DNA from 3 places in the Salirhabdus salicampi genome. Region 3 is predicted to be linked to each of the others. Evidence: riboswitches for the same ligand, from Rfam matches in the RefSeq annotation. Region 3 holds a riboswitch; each other region holds the start of a gene.
What was found. Region 3 has a riboswitch for S-adenosylmethionine ahead of NLW78_RS02500 (LLM class flavin-dependent oxidoreductase). Riboswitches for the same ligand answer to the same signal wherever they lie in the genome.

Region 1 (4,124 bases), 120 kb from region 3:
AAATCTTGAACTTTTTTTCGGTTTTCTTCTGGTTTTCCAAAGACAATATCCATTTGAAGAAGTGAAACAGAAAGTTTCATAAGACCACTCCACATACTATAAAAAGTAATGTATAAAAAGATAACGTTATTATGTCATTGGAAATGGAATTCTGTCAACTTTGAAAATTTAAAAAAGTCCTTTACAACTAAGTCCTGAGTCGCTAACATAAATAGTTAGAATTTATTTGAGCAAATGGGAAGTGATGGAATGAAACAAATTCAATTTTCCGATGCCTTACAACGGCTACCGAAGCAATTTTTTGCAAGTTTAACGAGGAAGGTACAAAACCTCCAAGCCGAAGGTCATGATGTGATTAACCTTGGACAAGGGAATCCAGATCAACCTACTCCTGACCACATTGTACAATCATTACAAGAGGCAGCAGCTAATCCTGCATACCACGGGTATTCGCCATTTCGTGGTCATCAATTTCTAAAGGATGCAGCAGCAACTTTTTATAAACGAGAATATGATGTTGATGTGAATCCCGATATAGAAGTCGCGGTTTTGTTTGGAGGAAAAGCAGGATTAGTTGAAATTAGCCAATGTCTATTAAATAAAGGAGATGTTGCATTAGTACCTGATCCAGGTTATCCAGATTATTGGTCTGGTATTGCGATGGCCAATGCAAAAATGGAAACAATGCCTCTTCTAGAAAAGAATGATTATTTACCGAATTATCAAGATATTTCGCAGGGAATTTTCGAAAAAGCAAAGCTTATGTTTCTTAATTACCCTAACAATCCAACTGCAGGAATAGCGACAGAAGAATTGTTTGAAGAGACCGTGAATCTAGCAAATAAATATGATATTTGCGTTGTCCATGATTTCGCATACGCTACGATCGGTTTTGATGGAAAAAAACCAATTAGCTTCCTACAAACACCCGGAGCGAAAGAGGTTGGGATAGAGATATACACTCTCTCAAAATCATATAATATGGCAGGTTGGCGGGTCGGCTTTGCTGTCGGACATCCGGATGTAATTCGAGCGATAGAGTTGATTCAGGATCATTTTTACGTAAGCTTGTTTGGAGGAATTCAAAAAGCAGCAGCGGATGCTTTACTAGGTCCACAACAATGTACAGAAGATATGACAAAACTTTACGAGTCACGGAGAAATGTATTGATTAATGGATTAAAAGAAATTGGGTGGGAAGTGGAAGCACCAAAGGGCTCCTTCTTCTCCTGGTTAAAAGTGCCGGATGGTTATACATCTGAAGAATTTGCTGATCTACTCTTGCATAAAGCACATGTCGTTGTTGCACCAGGAATTGGCTTCGGTAGGAACGGTGAAGGCTACGTTCGAGTAGGATTACTAGCGGATGAAAGTAGATTAAAAGAGGCTGTTGAACGAATCCGTAATCTGAAAATTTTCAAAAGGTAAAATCATCGTTTTTTTTGTAAAATTTAATTGACAATACTTTTGGACTACGATAGGATATTCATTATCATTTAACTAAATAATAACTTATCCAGAGTGACTGAGGGAACAGGCCCTAAGACGTCCGGCAACCTTCCGTGTGGAGTGGTGCTACTTCCTGCAGAATGTGTTTCATTCTGAAAGATAAGGATTCAATATGAACCCTCTTTCGAATGAAAGAGGGATTTTTACAGATTAAAGCTTTATAGCTTTATAGCTTTATAGCATTAGACAATTAATGAGGTGACTCAACCATGATAAGGATAGAAAACCTTGTAAAAGAGTACGTAACGAAGAAGAAGTCGAAAGTTATTGGCGTGGACAATGTTACGTTATCAATTGAGCAAGGTGAAATTTTTGGTATTGTTGGCTATAGCGGTGCCGGTAAGAGTACCCTTCTCCGCTGTATAAACTTACTTGAAAGGCCTACAACCGGCAAAGTTTTTGTCGATGATTTAGAGCTGACAGCATTGTCAGGCAAGGAGTTACGGAAAGCCCGCCAAAAAATTGGTATGATCTTTCAACACTTCCACTTAGTCTCGGCAAAGACTGTGGCAGAAAATGTTGCCTTCTCGTTAAAGGCTGCTGGTAAGTCAGAAAAAGAGACTGTAGAAAAGGTTGATAAGCTTTTAAATATGGTAGGATTACTGGATAAAAAGGATCAGTATCCTGCTCAACTAAGTGGGGGGCAAAAACAGCGTGTTGGTATAGCGAGGGCATTAGCCAATGACCCGAAAGTGCTGCTTTGTGATGAAGCTACTTCTGCGCTAGACCCTAGTACAACAATGTCGATACTAAAACTGTTGAAAAAAATTAATCGAGAACTCGATATTACCATTGTTATTATTACTCATGAGATGGAAGTCGTGAAAGAAATCTGTCACCGGGCAGCAGTGATGCAAGACGGATTAGTTATAGAGGAAGGACCTGTTTATGATATCTTCTCGAGCCCAACGAAAGATTTAACGAAAAAGTTTATCGAAGGTGTTATTCAATTTGATTTACCTGAGAGAATTATTCAAGAACGAACGGGTACATTGGTGAAATTGCAATTTAAAGGGAAAGTTGCTGAAGAGGCGGTAGTATCTGAGGCTTTACAACAGTTTCAAGTGAAGGGCAATATTTTACACGGAAAAATTGAATATATAGGCGATATACCGTTAGGGATTTTTGTAATGGAATTGCTCGGCGAGCGTTCCGAAATCGAGAAAGCTATTCAATTCTTAGATGAACGAACGAAACATGTGGAGGTGATTTCACATGGATAGAATTATTGAATTGTGGCCAGATTTAATAAAAGCCTTTTTACAAACGCTACATATGGTTGGTATATCCCTTGGGGTTGCCATTTTGATCGGAATGCCCCTTGGCATTTTGCTATATGTGACAGATAAAGGGTTGTTTTTAGAGAATCCGGTTATAAAAGGGATTGCAGGTGTTGTTGTGAACCTTGTTCGATCAATTCCGTTTATCATTTTACTCGTTTTCTTATTACCATTTACGGAATGGATTGTAGGGACTACCATTGGGCCATCGGCAGCCTCTGTTTCTCTTTCGGTCGCGGCGATCCCATTCTTTGCGAGAATTGTAGAGTCATCAGCAAGGGAGATTGACAAAGGTGTTATTGAGGCAGCAATCTCAACAGGGGCCTCACCATGGATGATCATTAAAGATGTCATTCTACCAGAAGCCCGTTCGGGCATTGTCAGTGGCCTAACCATTACAACGATTAGTCTAATTGGTTATTCCGCGATGGCAGGTATTGTTGGTGGCGGAGGTATAGGTGACCTTGCGATTCGATTTGGTTATTATCGCTATGACAATACCGTCATGTTTACGACTGTCGTCATTTTAATTGCTCTTGTACAAGTCATACAGTTTACAGGTGACCGTATCGCAAGGGCGTTAGACAAACGGTAAAATTGCTATATTAGCATTTTTATATAAAAAAAGAAAAAAGTGGGGGTACAACAAGATGAAAAAAGGTTTATTTACATTATTAGCAGTATTATTACTTACGGCTCTAACAGCGTGTGGTAGTGATAATGCGTCAGGTGATTCTGAAGACAAGAAGGAAATTGTATTTGGTGCAACAGTAGGACCATATAGTGATATGGTAACGAAGGCGATTAAGCCAATTTTGGAAGAAAAAGGATACACAGTTGATGTCGTTGAGTTTAGTGATTATGTACAACCGAATAAATCGTTAGCTAATGGTTCATTAGATGCAAACTTGTTCCAACATAAAATATATTTGGATGCATTTTCTGCCGAACATAATTTAGATTTATCTGAAGTTATTATCGTTCCGACAGCTCCAATGGGTATCTATTCAAATAAGTTTGACTCCATTGAAGACATTGAAGAGGGAAGCGAAATTGCGATTGCAAGTGACCCGACAAATCTTGCTCGTACACTGTTAATTTTAGAAGCTGCGGGTTTAATCAAAATTAGTGAAGATGTAGATCCATTAAAAGCTTCTGAAAAAGATGTGGTAGAAAACTATAAAAATTTAAAATTATCTCCAATTGAAGCGGCACAGCTTCCACGTGCCGTAGAAACGGTTGATTTATCCGCTGTTCCTGGAAACTTTGCTCTAGCTGCTGATATGAACTTACTTGATGCACTTGCTTTAGAAGAGATGCCAGATGACTATCGTA
Region 2 (4,124 bases), 420 kb from region 3:
CCTGATTTAGTACTTCGAGATGGACCGGGTGTAAACCCATTGAATGTTGGAAGAAAGTGTAATCATGGGGTTATTTTAAAAGTTGTTACGACAAACATTTGTGGTAGTGATCAGCATATGGTAAGAGGGCGGACAACGGCTCCTAGTGGCTTAGTGTTAGGGCATGAGATTACAGGTGAAGTGATTGAAGTCGGAAGTGATGTAGAATTTATTAAAAAAGGGGACTTAGTGTCTGTTCCGTTTAATATTGCATGTGGTCGTTGCCGTAGTTGTAAACAGCAAGATACTCACATTTGTGAAAATGTGAACCCTGACCGACCAGGATCAGCATACGGTTATGTAGATATGGGTGGCTGGGTCGGTGGCCAATCTGAATATGTCATGGTTCCATATGCAGATTTTCAGCTATTGAAGTTCCCAGATAAAGACCTGGCTATGGAGAAAATTCTTGATTTAACGATGCTCTCTGATATTTTCCCAACGGGTTATCACGGTGCAGTAAGCGCTGGTGTTAAACCTGGTTCCACAGTATATGTTGCTGGCGCAGGCCCAGTAGGACTTGCTGCTGCCCACTCTGCCCAACTACTTGGTGCATCTGTTGTTATTGTTGGTGACTTAATTGAAGAACGTTTAGCTCAAGCGAGAAGCTTTGGCTGTGAGACGATTAACCTTCGGGAACATACAGATGTAGGAGAGCAAATTGAACAAATTTTAGGTGTACCTGAAGTCGATTGCGCGGTAGATGCGGTTGGTTTTGAAGCAAGTGGACACGGTGAAGGTGCTGGTGAAGCTCCCGCAACGGTATTAAACACAGCAATGCAAATTACGAGAGCTGGTGGACGTCTTGGGATTCCAGGTTTATATGTAACAGGAGACCCAGGTGGAATTGATAAAGATGCTCAAGAAGGAACATTAAAAATTCGTCTCGGACTTGGTTGGGCTAAAGCTCACACATTTGTCACCGGGCAAACGCCGGTCATGAAATACCATCGCGATTTGATGATGTCCATTTTAAGCGGCCGCGCACAAATTGCGAAAGCAGTAAATGCTACCCTAATCTCCCTTGACGAAGCACCGAATGGATATCAACAGTTTGACGGCGGCGCATCGAAAAAATTCGTCATTGATCCTCACGGCTTAGTGAGACAATAATATGAAGATAGCCCAGTGAATCAGATTCACTGGGCTTTTCATCGTATTTATTTCTCTTTACGGTTTTGAACCGCCTTAAGCTGTGATTCGTTGTGATTCATTATTGGTTTCAGAAATTTTTCATAACGTTCTTTTTTAAAGGCCTCCAATTCCTCTTGTGTCATATGTTTCGTCAACTCCGTAATATAAACCCCTTTCCGCTTCACTTGTTTTGCCTCTTTCTCCGTTAATTGTACGACTTCTCCATTTCTCACATGAAAATCCATACTTCTCACTCCTTTTGAAAATATAAAAAAACTTCTTTCTGCCATGAATGCAAAAAGAAGTCCTTTTGACCGGTTTTATCATTCAAAGCAGACGCTTTGCTGGTAGGAGCACCTTACATAAAGCAGGTTGCTGTGACATCAACGAGCCAGTTCTCTCTGTCACTCTGGATAATCTATTTAATTCATTTCATTATAGCATACATAACGGGGAAATATTACCTTCCTTGATGGCGGTTGCACATAAAAGTGCCATATCACCTATCCGTTTAGACACTTAGTAATGTAATTATTGAAAATTCTTAACATTTTGTCTATTCGTGTAACCCTTGTTTTACCTTATAGTTAAGGGTAAACAGGAGGGATAAAATTGGCTAAAGAACCTAAATATGGTCCAAGTCACCATAGTGATGCACCACGATACACTGGCATTAGAACTTTTATGAAACTGCCTTATATTACTGATCCTCATGAGGATATAGATGTTGCCATTGTAGGATTACCTTTCGACACTGCTGCAAGCTACCGGTCAGGATCCCGCTTCGGACCTTCCGGAATACGTGAAATTTCTATGCTTCTAAGACCTTCTAACGCTTTTCATAAACTCAACCCCTTTGATTATTGTTCTGTCATTGATTACGGTGATTTACCTCTAATACCCGGTCATATCCACGAATCCTATGACATTATGAAAACTGCTTATAGTGCACTGGCAAGGCATAATATTATTCCCATTGGGCTTGGTGGTGACCACTCTGTCACTTTAGGAGAACTAAGAGGATTGTCCGAAAAGTATGGAGCATTAAGTCTTGTTCACTTTGACGCCCACGGTGATACTTGGGACAACTATTGGGGCAAAAAGTATACTCATGGTACACCTTTTCGAAGAGCATTAGAAGAACACATTGTTGACCCCTCTACTTCAATCCAAATTGGACTTAGGGGAACCGTATATGATCCAAGTGATGTAGATGAAGCAATAAATATGGGTTTCCATGTGATTACGATAGACGAGCTTCGTTCCTTATCTCCTGAACAGTTAAGTGAACAAATTAAAAGCACGGTAGGAGAGAAGCCCGTATTTCTTACCTTCGATATCGACTTCTTTGATCCCGCATATGCACCAGGAACAGGAACACCTGAACCTGGTGGTGTAACGAGCTATGAAGGTCTGAACTATGTGCGTCATTTACCAGATTTAAACTATGTCGGTTTTGACTTGGTTGAGGTTTTGCCAGCGTTAGATAATGCTGAAATTACAGCTCAATTAGGGGCAAACATCGTTTATGAATTTCTATCTATTTTAGCATTCCATAAACGTAACCAATAGAAACAATTATATATTTATAGGGAAAGAGGTGGATATGATGAAATGGCCCAACGGAAAACAGATGGCTGTCGTTTTATCCTTTGATGTAGATGCTGAAACAGCTTTTACATTCAATGAGAAAAACAAGTCACGGATGTCACTATTATCTATAGGAACGTACGGAAGAACCGTTGGATTAAACCGCATTTTAACCTTGTTAAGCGAGAATGACCTGAAAGCAAACTTTTTTGTCCCAGGAGCTGTAGCTAATATAGATCCGACTGTTATCGAAAGAATAGTAGAGAAAAATCATCCAATTGGTCATCATGGCTACTTTCACGAACGCCTTGATGACTTAACCTTTGAAGAAGAAGAAGAGATTATAGTGAAAGGTAGAGAAGCAATTAAGAAATATGCGGGCTATTATCCAGAAGGGTATCGAGCACCCTTATGGGAAATAAATCGACATACGCCAAGCTTATTGAAAAAATATGATTTCCGCTTCGATTCTAGCTTAATGGGAAATGATGTTCCTTATACGATTGATGGTGGGCATAACGAAAAAATTCTTGAAATACCAGTCACATGGTTGCTAGATGACTGGGAACAATTTGCGTTTTCTGCTGAACCTCCAATCGGTTTCTCCATCGAGGAACCAGATAAAGTTTATCGACTATGGAAAGCAGAATTTGACGGACTGTACCAAGATGGTGGTTGCTTTGTGTTAACGATGCACCCGCAGCTTATTGGCAGAAGTTCCCGGATTAACATGCTAAACGAACTCATTCACTATATGAAATCGAAACCCGGGGTATGGTTTACAACATTAAATGAGATCGAGGAGAAATGGTCTTCCGGGGAATTAAAAGTTGAACACTCCCCTTTTATACAACTTGATTAAGCGGTTAATTTGTAAGCGGTTCCAATTTACTGTGTTGTTATTGCTAGCAATTGGTTCCTTTATGATTGCTAAATGGTTTCCCGCAGTGCGCTTTTAGTTTTCAGTATATTCTGACTTTATTTATTAAGAACTAAACTATAAAAAGGAGGATTCAGTATGATTACGTTTATTTTTGTTGTCTTCATGATTGCCATCTACTTACTTGCCTTTAAAGGCTATAAAAGGGTAGACAGCGCAGAAGACCTCATTATTGCCAACTGGAACTTACCATTACCGTTGGTTACATGGAGTTTAACGGCTGCACTATTAGCTGCACCGTTTTACTTTGCGGCGGTGGATTCCGGTTATTTCTTAGGAGGATGGGAATCATTCGCCACAATGGGTGGTCTAGGAACGGCTATGATTATTTGTGCTTTCACATGGGTAAAGCCACTTAGAAGGTTAAAAGGTTGGACAATTGCCGATTATTACGGAATACGCTTTGCAGACAAAAAATTAG
Region 3 (4,124 bases):
AATTCTTCACCTAAATATTTCGCTAATTCGAGCATTCCAAATTTACCTGCTTTTGCCTCTGCATCACTATTATAGTTTGTATTTGTATTGATGTCGTATGTGAAAATTTGACCATTCTTATCTTGAATAAACTCAATGCCCGCCACTTGAATGCCATTTGCAGCTAACACTTTTTCATACTTTTCAATAATTGGACTGTTGAAGTCTTCAACTATTTGGAATTTCGGCTTTGAAACTTCTTGCTCTTCCGGCTCTTCCCCAACTGGACAAAACAAGTCATCAATCGTACATGCGTCAGCTGGACATAGTTCGAAACCTTCTGACGTATCTACTCTTACCGCATAAACAAATTTTCCTCCGACAAATTCACAGCGAGTGATATATGATTCAGGGGATTCAATATATTCCTGAATCAATGTAATTCCATCTACAGGTTCTTCAAAACTTGGTCCGTTAATATATTCTTTCAATGCAGCGACTGAATGAAATAATTGTACACCCAATCCTTTACCTGCCCTATTATGCTTCGTTATAAACGAACCTTCAAATGATTCCGCTGCTTTTACAATCTCCTCTTTTCCAACCGCAGCAACGGTTTTCGGCGTTTTTACACCATATTTTTCAAGTTCAATATATTGAAGGACTTTGCTTACTTCTAGTTGCAACGCACGACTTCCGTTTATTACTTTTCTACCGTGCGTTTCCAACCAGGCTAGAACAGAACTCGTTAATTCAGGTGCAAAACGGTTACCACGGGTATGAGATGACGCACTCATTCGACTGTAGAACACACCTTCAGGAGGTTCAGCAGTTAAATCAACTGTACCGCTACTTAATAACCACTCTTCATAAGGAAGGTTTAATTCTCTTAATCTATTCGTCAAATGTTCTGTCCACTCTTCGTTTTCATGAATTACATAAATTTTACTCACTTAGATCACCTCTTCGTTTTTTGCTTTTAATTGTTCTACTAATGGCATAACTTGTTTTGAAAAACGTTCCATTTCTTCCAGTTGCGGAGAGAACTGAAGCAATAACAAGTCCACTCCTGCTTTCTCATATTCTACAATTCGCTTTGCAATTTGCTCAGGTGTTCCTACTAACTTAGGGCGCAAGCCTCTATTTGAAACAGAATAATCTTGTAATTGAAGCTTCTGTTCAAGTTGTGATTTTGTTGTAAAATCTTTAAATCCTGCATAACCGCTAGCATCTTTTACGTCGGTTATTCGTGCTAACTCTTCCTGTGCCTCTTCCTCAGTATCGCGGCAGATAACATACGCAGCCATACCAAAACTATGGAACGGATGTTGCCCTGCTTCCTGTCTCTTTACTCTCATATCTTCTATTTTACTTTGAACTTCATCTATTGTGCCACCGTGCATAACATATGCATCACAATGAGAAGAAATCACTTGCTTACCCTTATCACTTTCCCCACCGGCATAAAGAATTGGGTTTGGATTTTGAACCGGCTTTGGAGAAAGTTTAGCATTTTCTATATTGTAAAACTTTCCTTTATATGAGAATGTATCTTCCGACCACATTCCTTTTAACACTTCGATAAACTCCGTTGTTCGGTCATATCGCTCATCATGCTCTGTAAATACTCCATCGTACTGCTTAGCCTCTTCTGCCCACCAAGCTGATACAACATTTAAGGTAAATCTTCCTTTACTAATATGATCAATGTTTGCAGCCATCTTGGCTGTTACGGCTGGATTATGGAATCCCGGACGGACCGCAGTCATAATTTCAATTTTTTCTGTTACCGCAGCGAGGCCAGCAGCAGTAGACCACGCTTCCAGTGAATCCTGTTCTGGACCTTTAATATCATTTAAATATAATTCCGCAATTAAAGTAGTATCATAACCCCACTTTTCAGCGGATTGTATAACATCCTTTGCATATTCAAAAGTTGGTGGCATTCCCTCATCATCAACGTTACGTAACCAACCACCGAAAATAGGCAACCAAAATCCATACTTCATAAGATGTTCACTCCTAGTAAATGTATTATGATAATAAATAAAAAGCTCTCTTCCTATAAGAAGAGAGCATATGTATAGCTTAGACTCTTCTTATCTCCCAAGCGAACGCTTGCTGGAATTGGCACAGTATTCGACGGACGAACCCGCTGCCGAGGCTTCATAGGGCCATGTCCCTCTGCCTCTCTTGATAAGAAATTGATTTATAAATTGTTAAAGTATTATAGTGATAATAATCGAAATTGTTTTTGTTGTCAATCAATTTCGATTGGTTTAGTTGGAATTACAAAAAAGCTGCTTCGTGTAATACGAACGAAGCAGTTTACTTTAAGAAGCAATCATAGCTAGGAGAAAAAACGAATATAGAAACGAAAGGAGTTGATTGGAAAATGGACTTAAAAATTTTACTATTAACTTCAAACAATTACGCAGAAATTGTAAGAGAGCAAAAATCAGAATTGCCTGATTTAGAAACCATAAAAAGGTATGAAGAAAAATGTTCTAATGAAACACTTTTGTATAATCTAGGAGTTATAACTCCAAATGGAGAATTAGTTGGGTTTGGAAGGTATGTCTCTGGAACGTGGGATCCAATACTAAAGCCAGGATATGTTGAGGTTACAGTAAAAGTCGATAAAGAATGGCGTAATAAAGGTATTGGTAGTTGGATTCTAGATGAAATTGAAAACCGGGCCCATAAAAATAATGCAAAGGCTCTTCAAACTAATATACAAGATATAAAAGAAATGGATATTGAATGGGCTAAAAAGAAAGGCTTTGAGATAACTAATCACACATTTGAATCCCAATTGAATCTATCGTCATTTGATATGAGTCAATATGATTCTGTTTGTAAAGAGTTAGAATCTTCAGGAATTCGTTTTACTAACCTCGCTGAATATCCCCAGAATGCGGACTCCAATAATCGTTTTTGGGATTTTTGGTGGGAACTCGTTACTGATGTGCCTGGTATGCAAGAGAAACCACGTCCAGATAATGAAAGAATGATTAGCCTTGCAAAAGATTTCGATAAAAAAGGGTTTATTTTAGCTGCTGATGGAGAGCAATGGGTAGCTTTATCTATGATACTGAAAGAAAATGATGACCTCTGCTATAACTCTATGACTGGAGTTAAAAAGGAATACCGTGGTAAAGGACTTGCTTTAGCTATTAAAGTAAAAGCAATTGAATATGCTTTACATCACAATGTGAAGTATATTAGAACTCATAATAATTCGAAAAACTTACCTATGTTATCTGTTAATAAAAAGTTAGGCTACAAATCAAAACCTGGTTTTTTCGGGTTAATGAAACCAATTAAATAGCGATTAAACTAACCTCAAGAGACGAGCGCAAATGCTTTGGAGAATATTGTACTAAACGTATATAAAGCAATAAATCTAATGATGAATGAGAAAAAGTTATTGCACTAAAGAGGCAGGTTAATGGAATAAGATTAAGAGGTGAAAATTTGAATTTTAATAAAATTCTAGAAGAGCCAAAAATTAAAAATTTCATGGGCACCATTCAGAGGGAAGCAGTCAGAGCTATTTTAATTACTAACAATAATATTCTACTAGTTCAATCAAATAGAGGGGACTATAAATTTCCTGGAGGCGGAGTTGAAGATAATGAAAGCCACTATAATGGATTGATACGAGAAGTGAGAGAAGAAACTGGTTACATTAACTGTATTGTCAAAGACAAGGTTGGCATAGTAATTGAACGGAAAGTTGACGAATATGACAATAATGTATTATTCCAGATGACTTCGCACTATTACTTTTGTGAATTAACAAACGAAGAAAAACTCACTCAACAATTAGATGATTACGAGTCCATACTGGGGTTTACTCCAAAATGGGTATCCTTGGATGATGCAATTAAGCAAAATGAAAATCTTATAAAAGAATTTGAGAAAAATAGTTGGTTGAAGCGTGAGACATTCGTTTTGAAAGAAGTGAAAAATAGGTAAGGTAGCAGGTGATAATATTCCATAAACGGGGGCTATTCTTCAAGAAGGAGAATGGCTTTTCTTGTTCAAGTAAAGGGACAGTTATGTTGAAGAAAGTCACTGAATTTTCTTTGTGCTAATATATATTTAAAATAGGTTGCTTGGAGGAGTTAAATTGGCATTTT

Region 1: another riboswitch for S-adenosylmethionine. It lies ahead of NLW78_RS03110 (methionine ABC transporter ATP-binding protein); the one in region 3 lies ahead of NLW78_RS02500 (LLM class flavin-dependent oxidoreductase).
Region 2: another riboswitch for S-adenosylmethionine. It lies ahead of NLW78_RS00325 (hypothetical protein); the one in region 3 lies ahead of NLW78_RS02500 (LLM class flavin-dependent oxidoreductase).

Annotation. Positions count from the first base shown of each region.
Region 1 is NZ_JANBWE010000001.1:593,448-597,571, forward strand. It holds gene NLW78_RS03100 (carbon-nitrogen family hydrolase) at 1-80, opposite strand, end outside; gene NLW78_RS03105 (pyridoxal phosphate-dependent aminotransferase) at 250-1,428, shown strand; SAM riboswitch class I at 1,510-1,615, shown strand; gene NLW78_RS03110 (methionine ABC transporter ATP-binding protein) at 1,719-2,732, shown strand; gene NLW78_RS03115 (methionine ABC transporter permease) at 2,725-3,384, shown strand; gene NLW78_RS03120 (MetQ/NlpA family ABC transporter substrate-binding protein) at 3,440-4,124, shown strand, end outside.
Region 2 is NZ_JANBWE010000001.1:56,552-60,675, reverse strand. It holds gene fdhA (formaldehyde dehydrogenase, glutathione-independent) at 1-1,152, shown strand, start outside; gene NLW78_RS00325 (hypothetical protein) at 1,200-1,418, opposite strand; SAM riboswitch class I at 1,491-1,593, opposite strand; gene speB (agmatinase) at 1,786-2,745, shown strand; gene NLW78_RS00315 (polysaccharide deacetylase family protein) at 2,783-3,625, shown strand; gene NLW78_RS00310 (sodium:solute symporter family protein) at 3,782-4,124, shown strand, end outside.
Region 3 is NZ_JANBWE010000001.1:473,592-477,715, reverse strand. It holds gene NLW78_RS02505 (ATP-grasp domain-containing protein) at 1-932, opposite strand, end outside; gene NLW78_RS02500 (LLM class flavin-dependent oxidoreductase) at 933-1,988, opposite strand; SAM riboswitch class I at 2,076-2,182, opposite strand; gene NLW78_RS02495 (GNAT family N-acetyltransferase) at 2,375-3,310, shown strand; gene NLW78_RS02490 (NUDIX hydrolase) at 3,457-3,960, shown strand.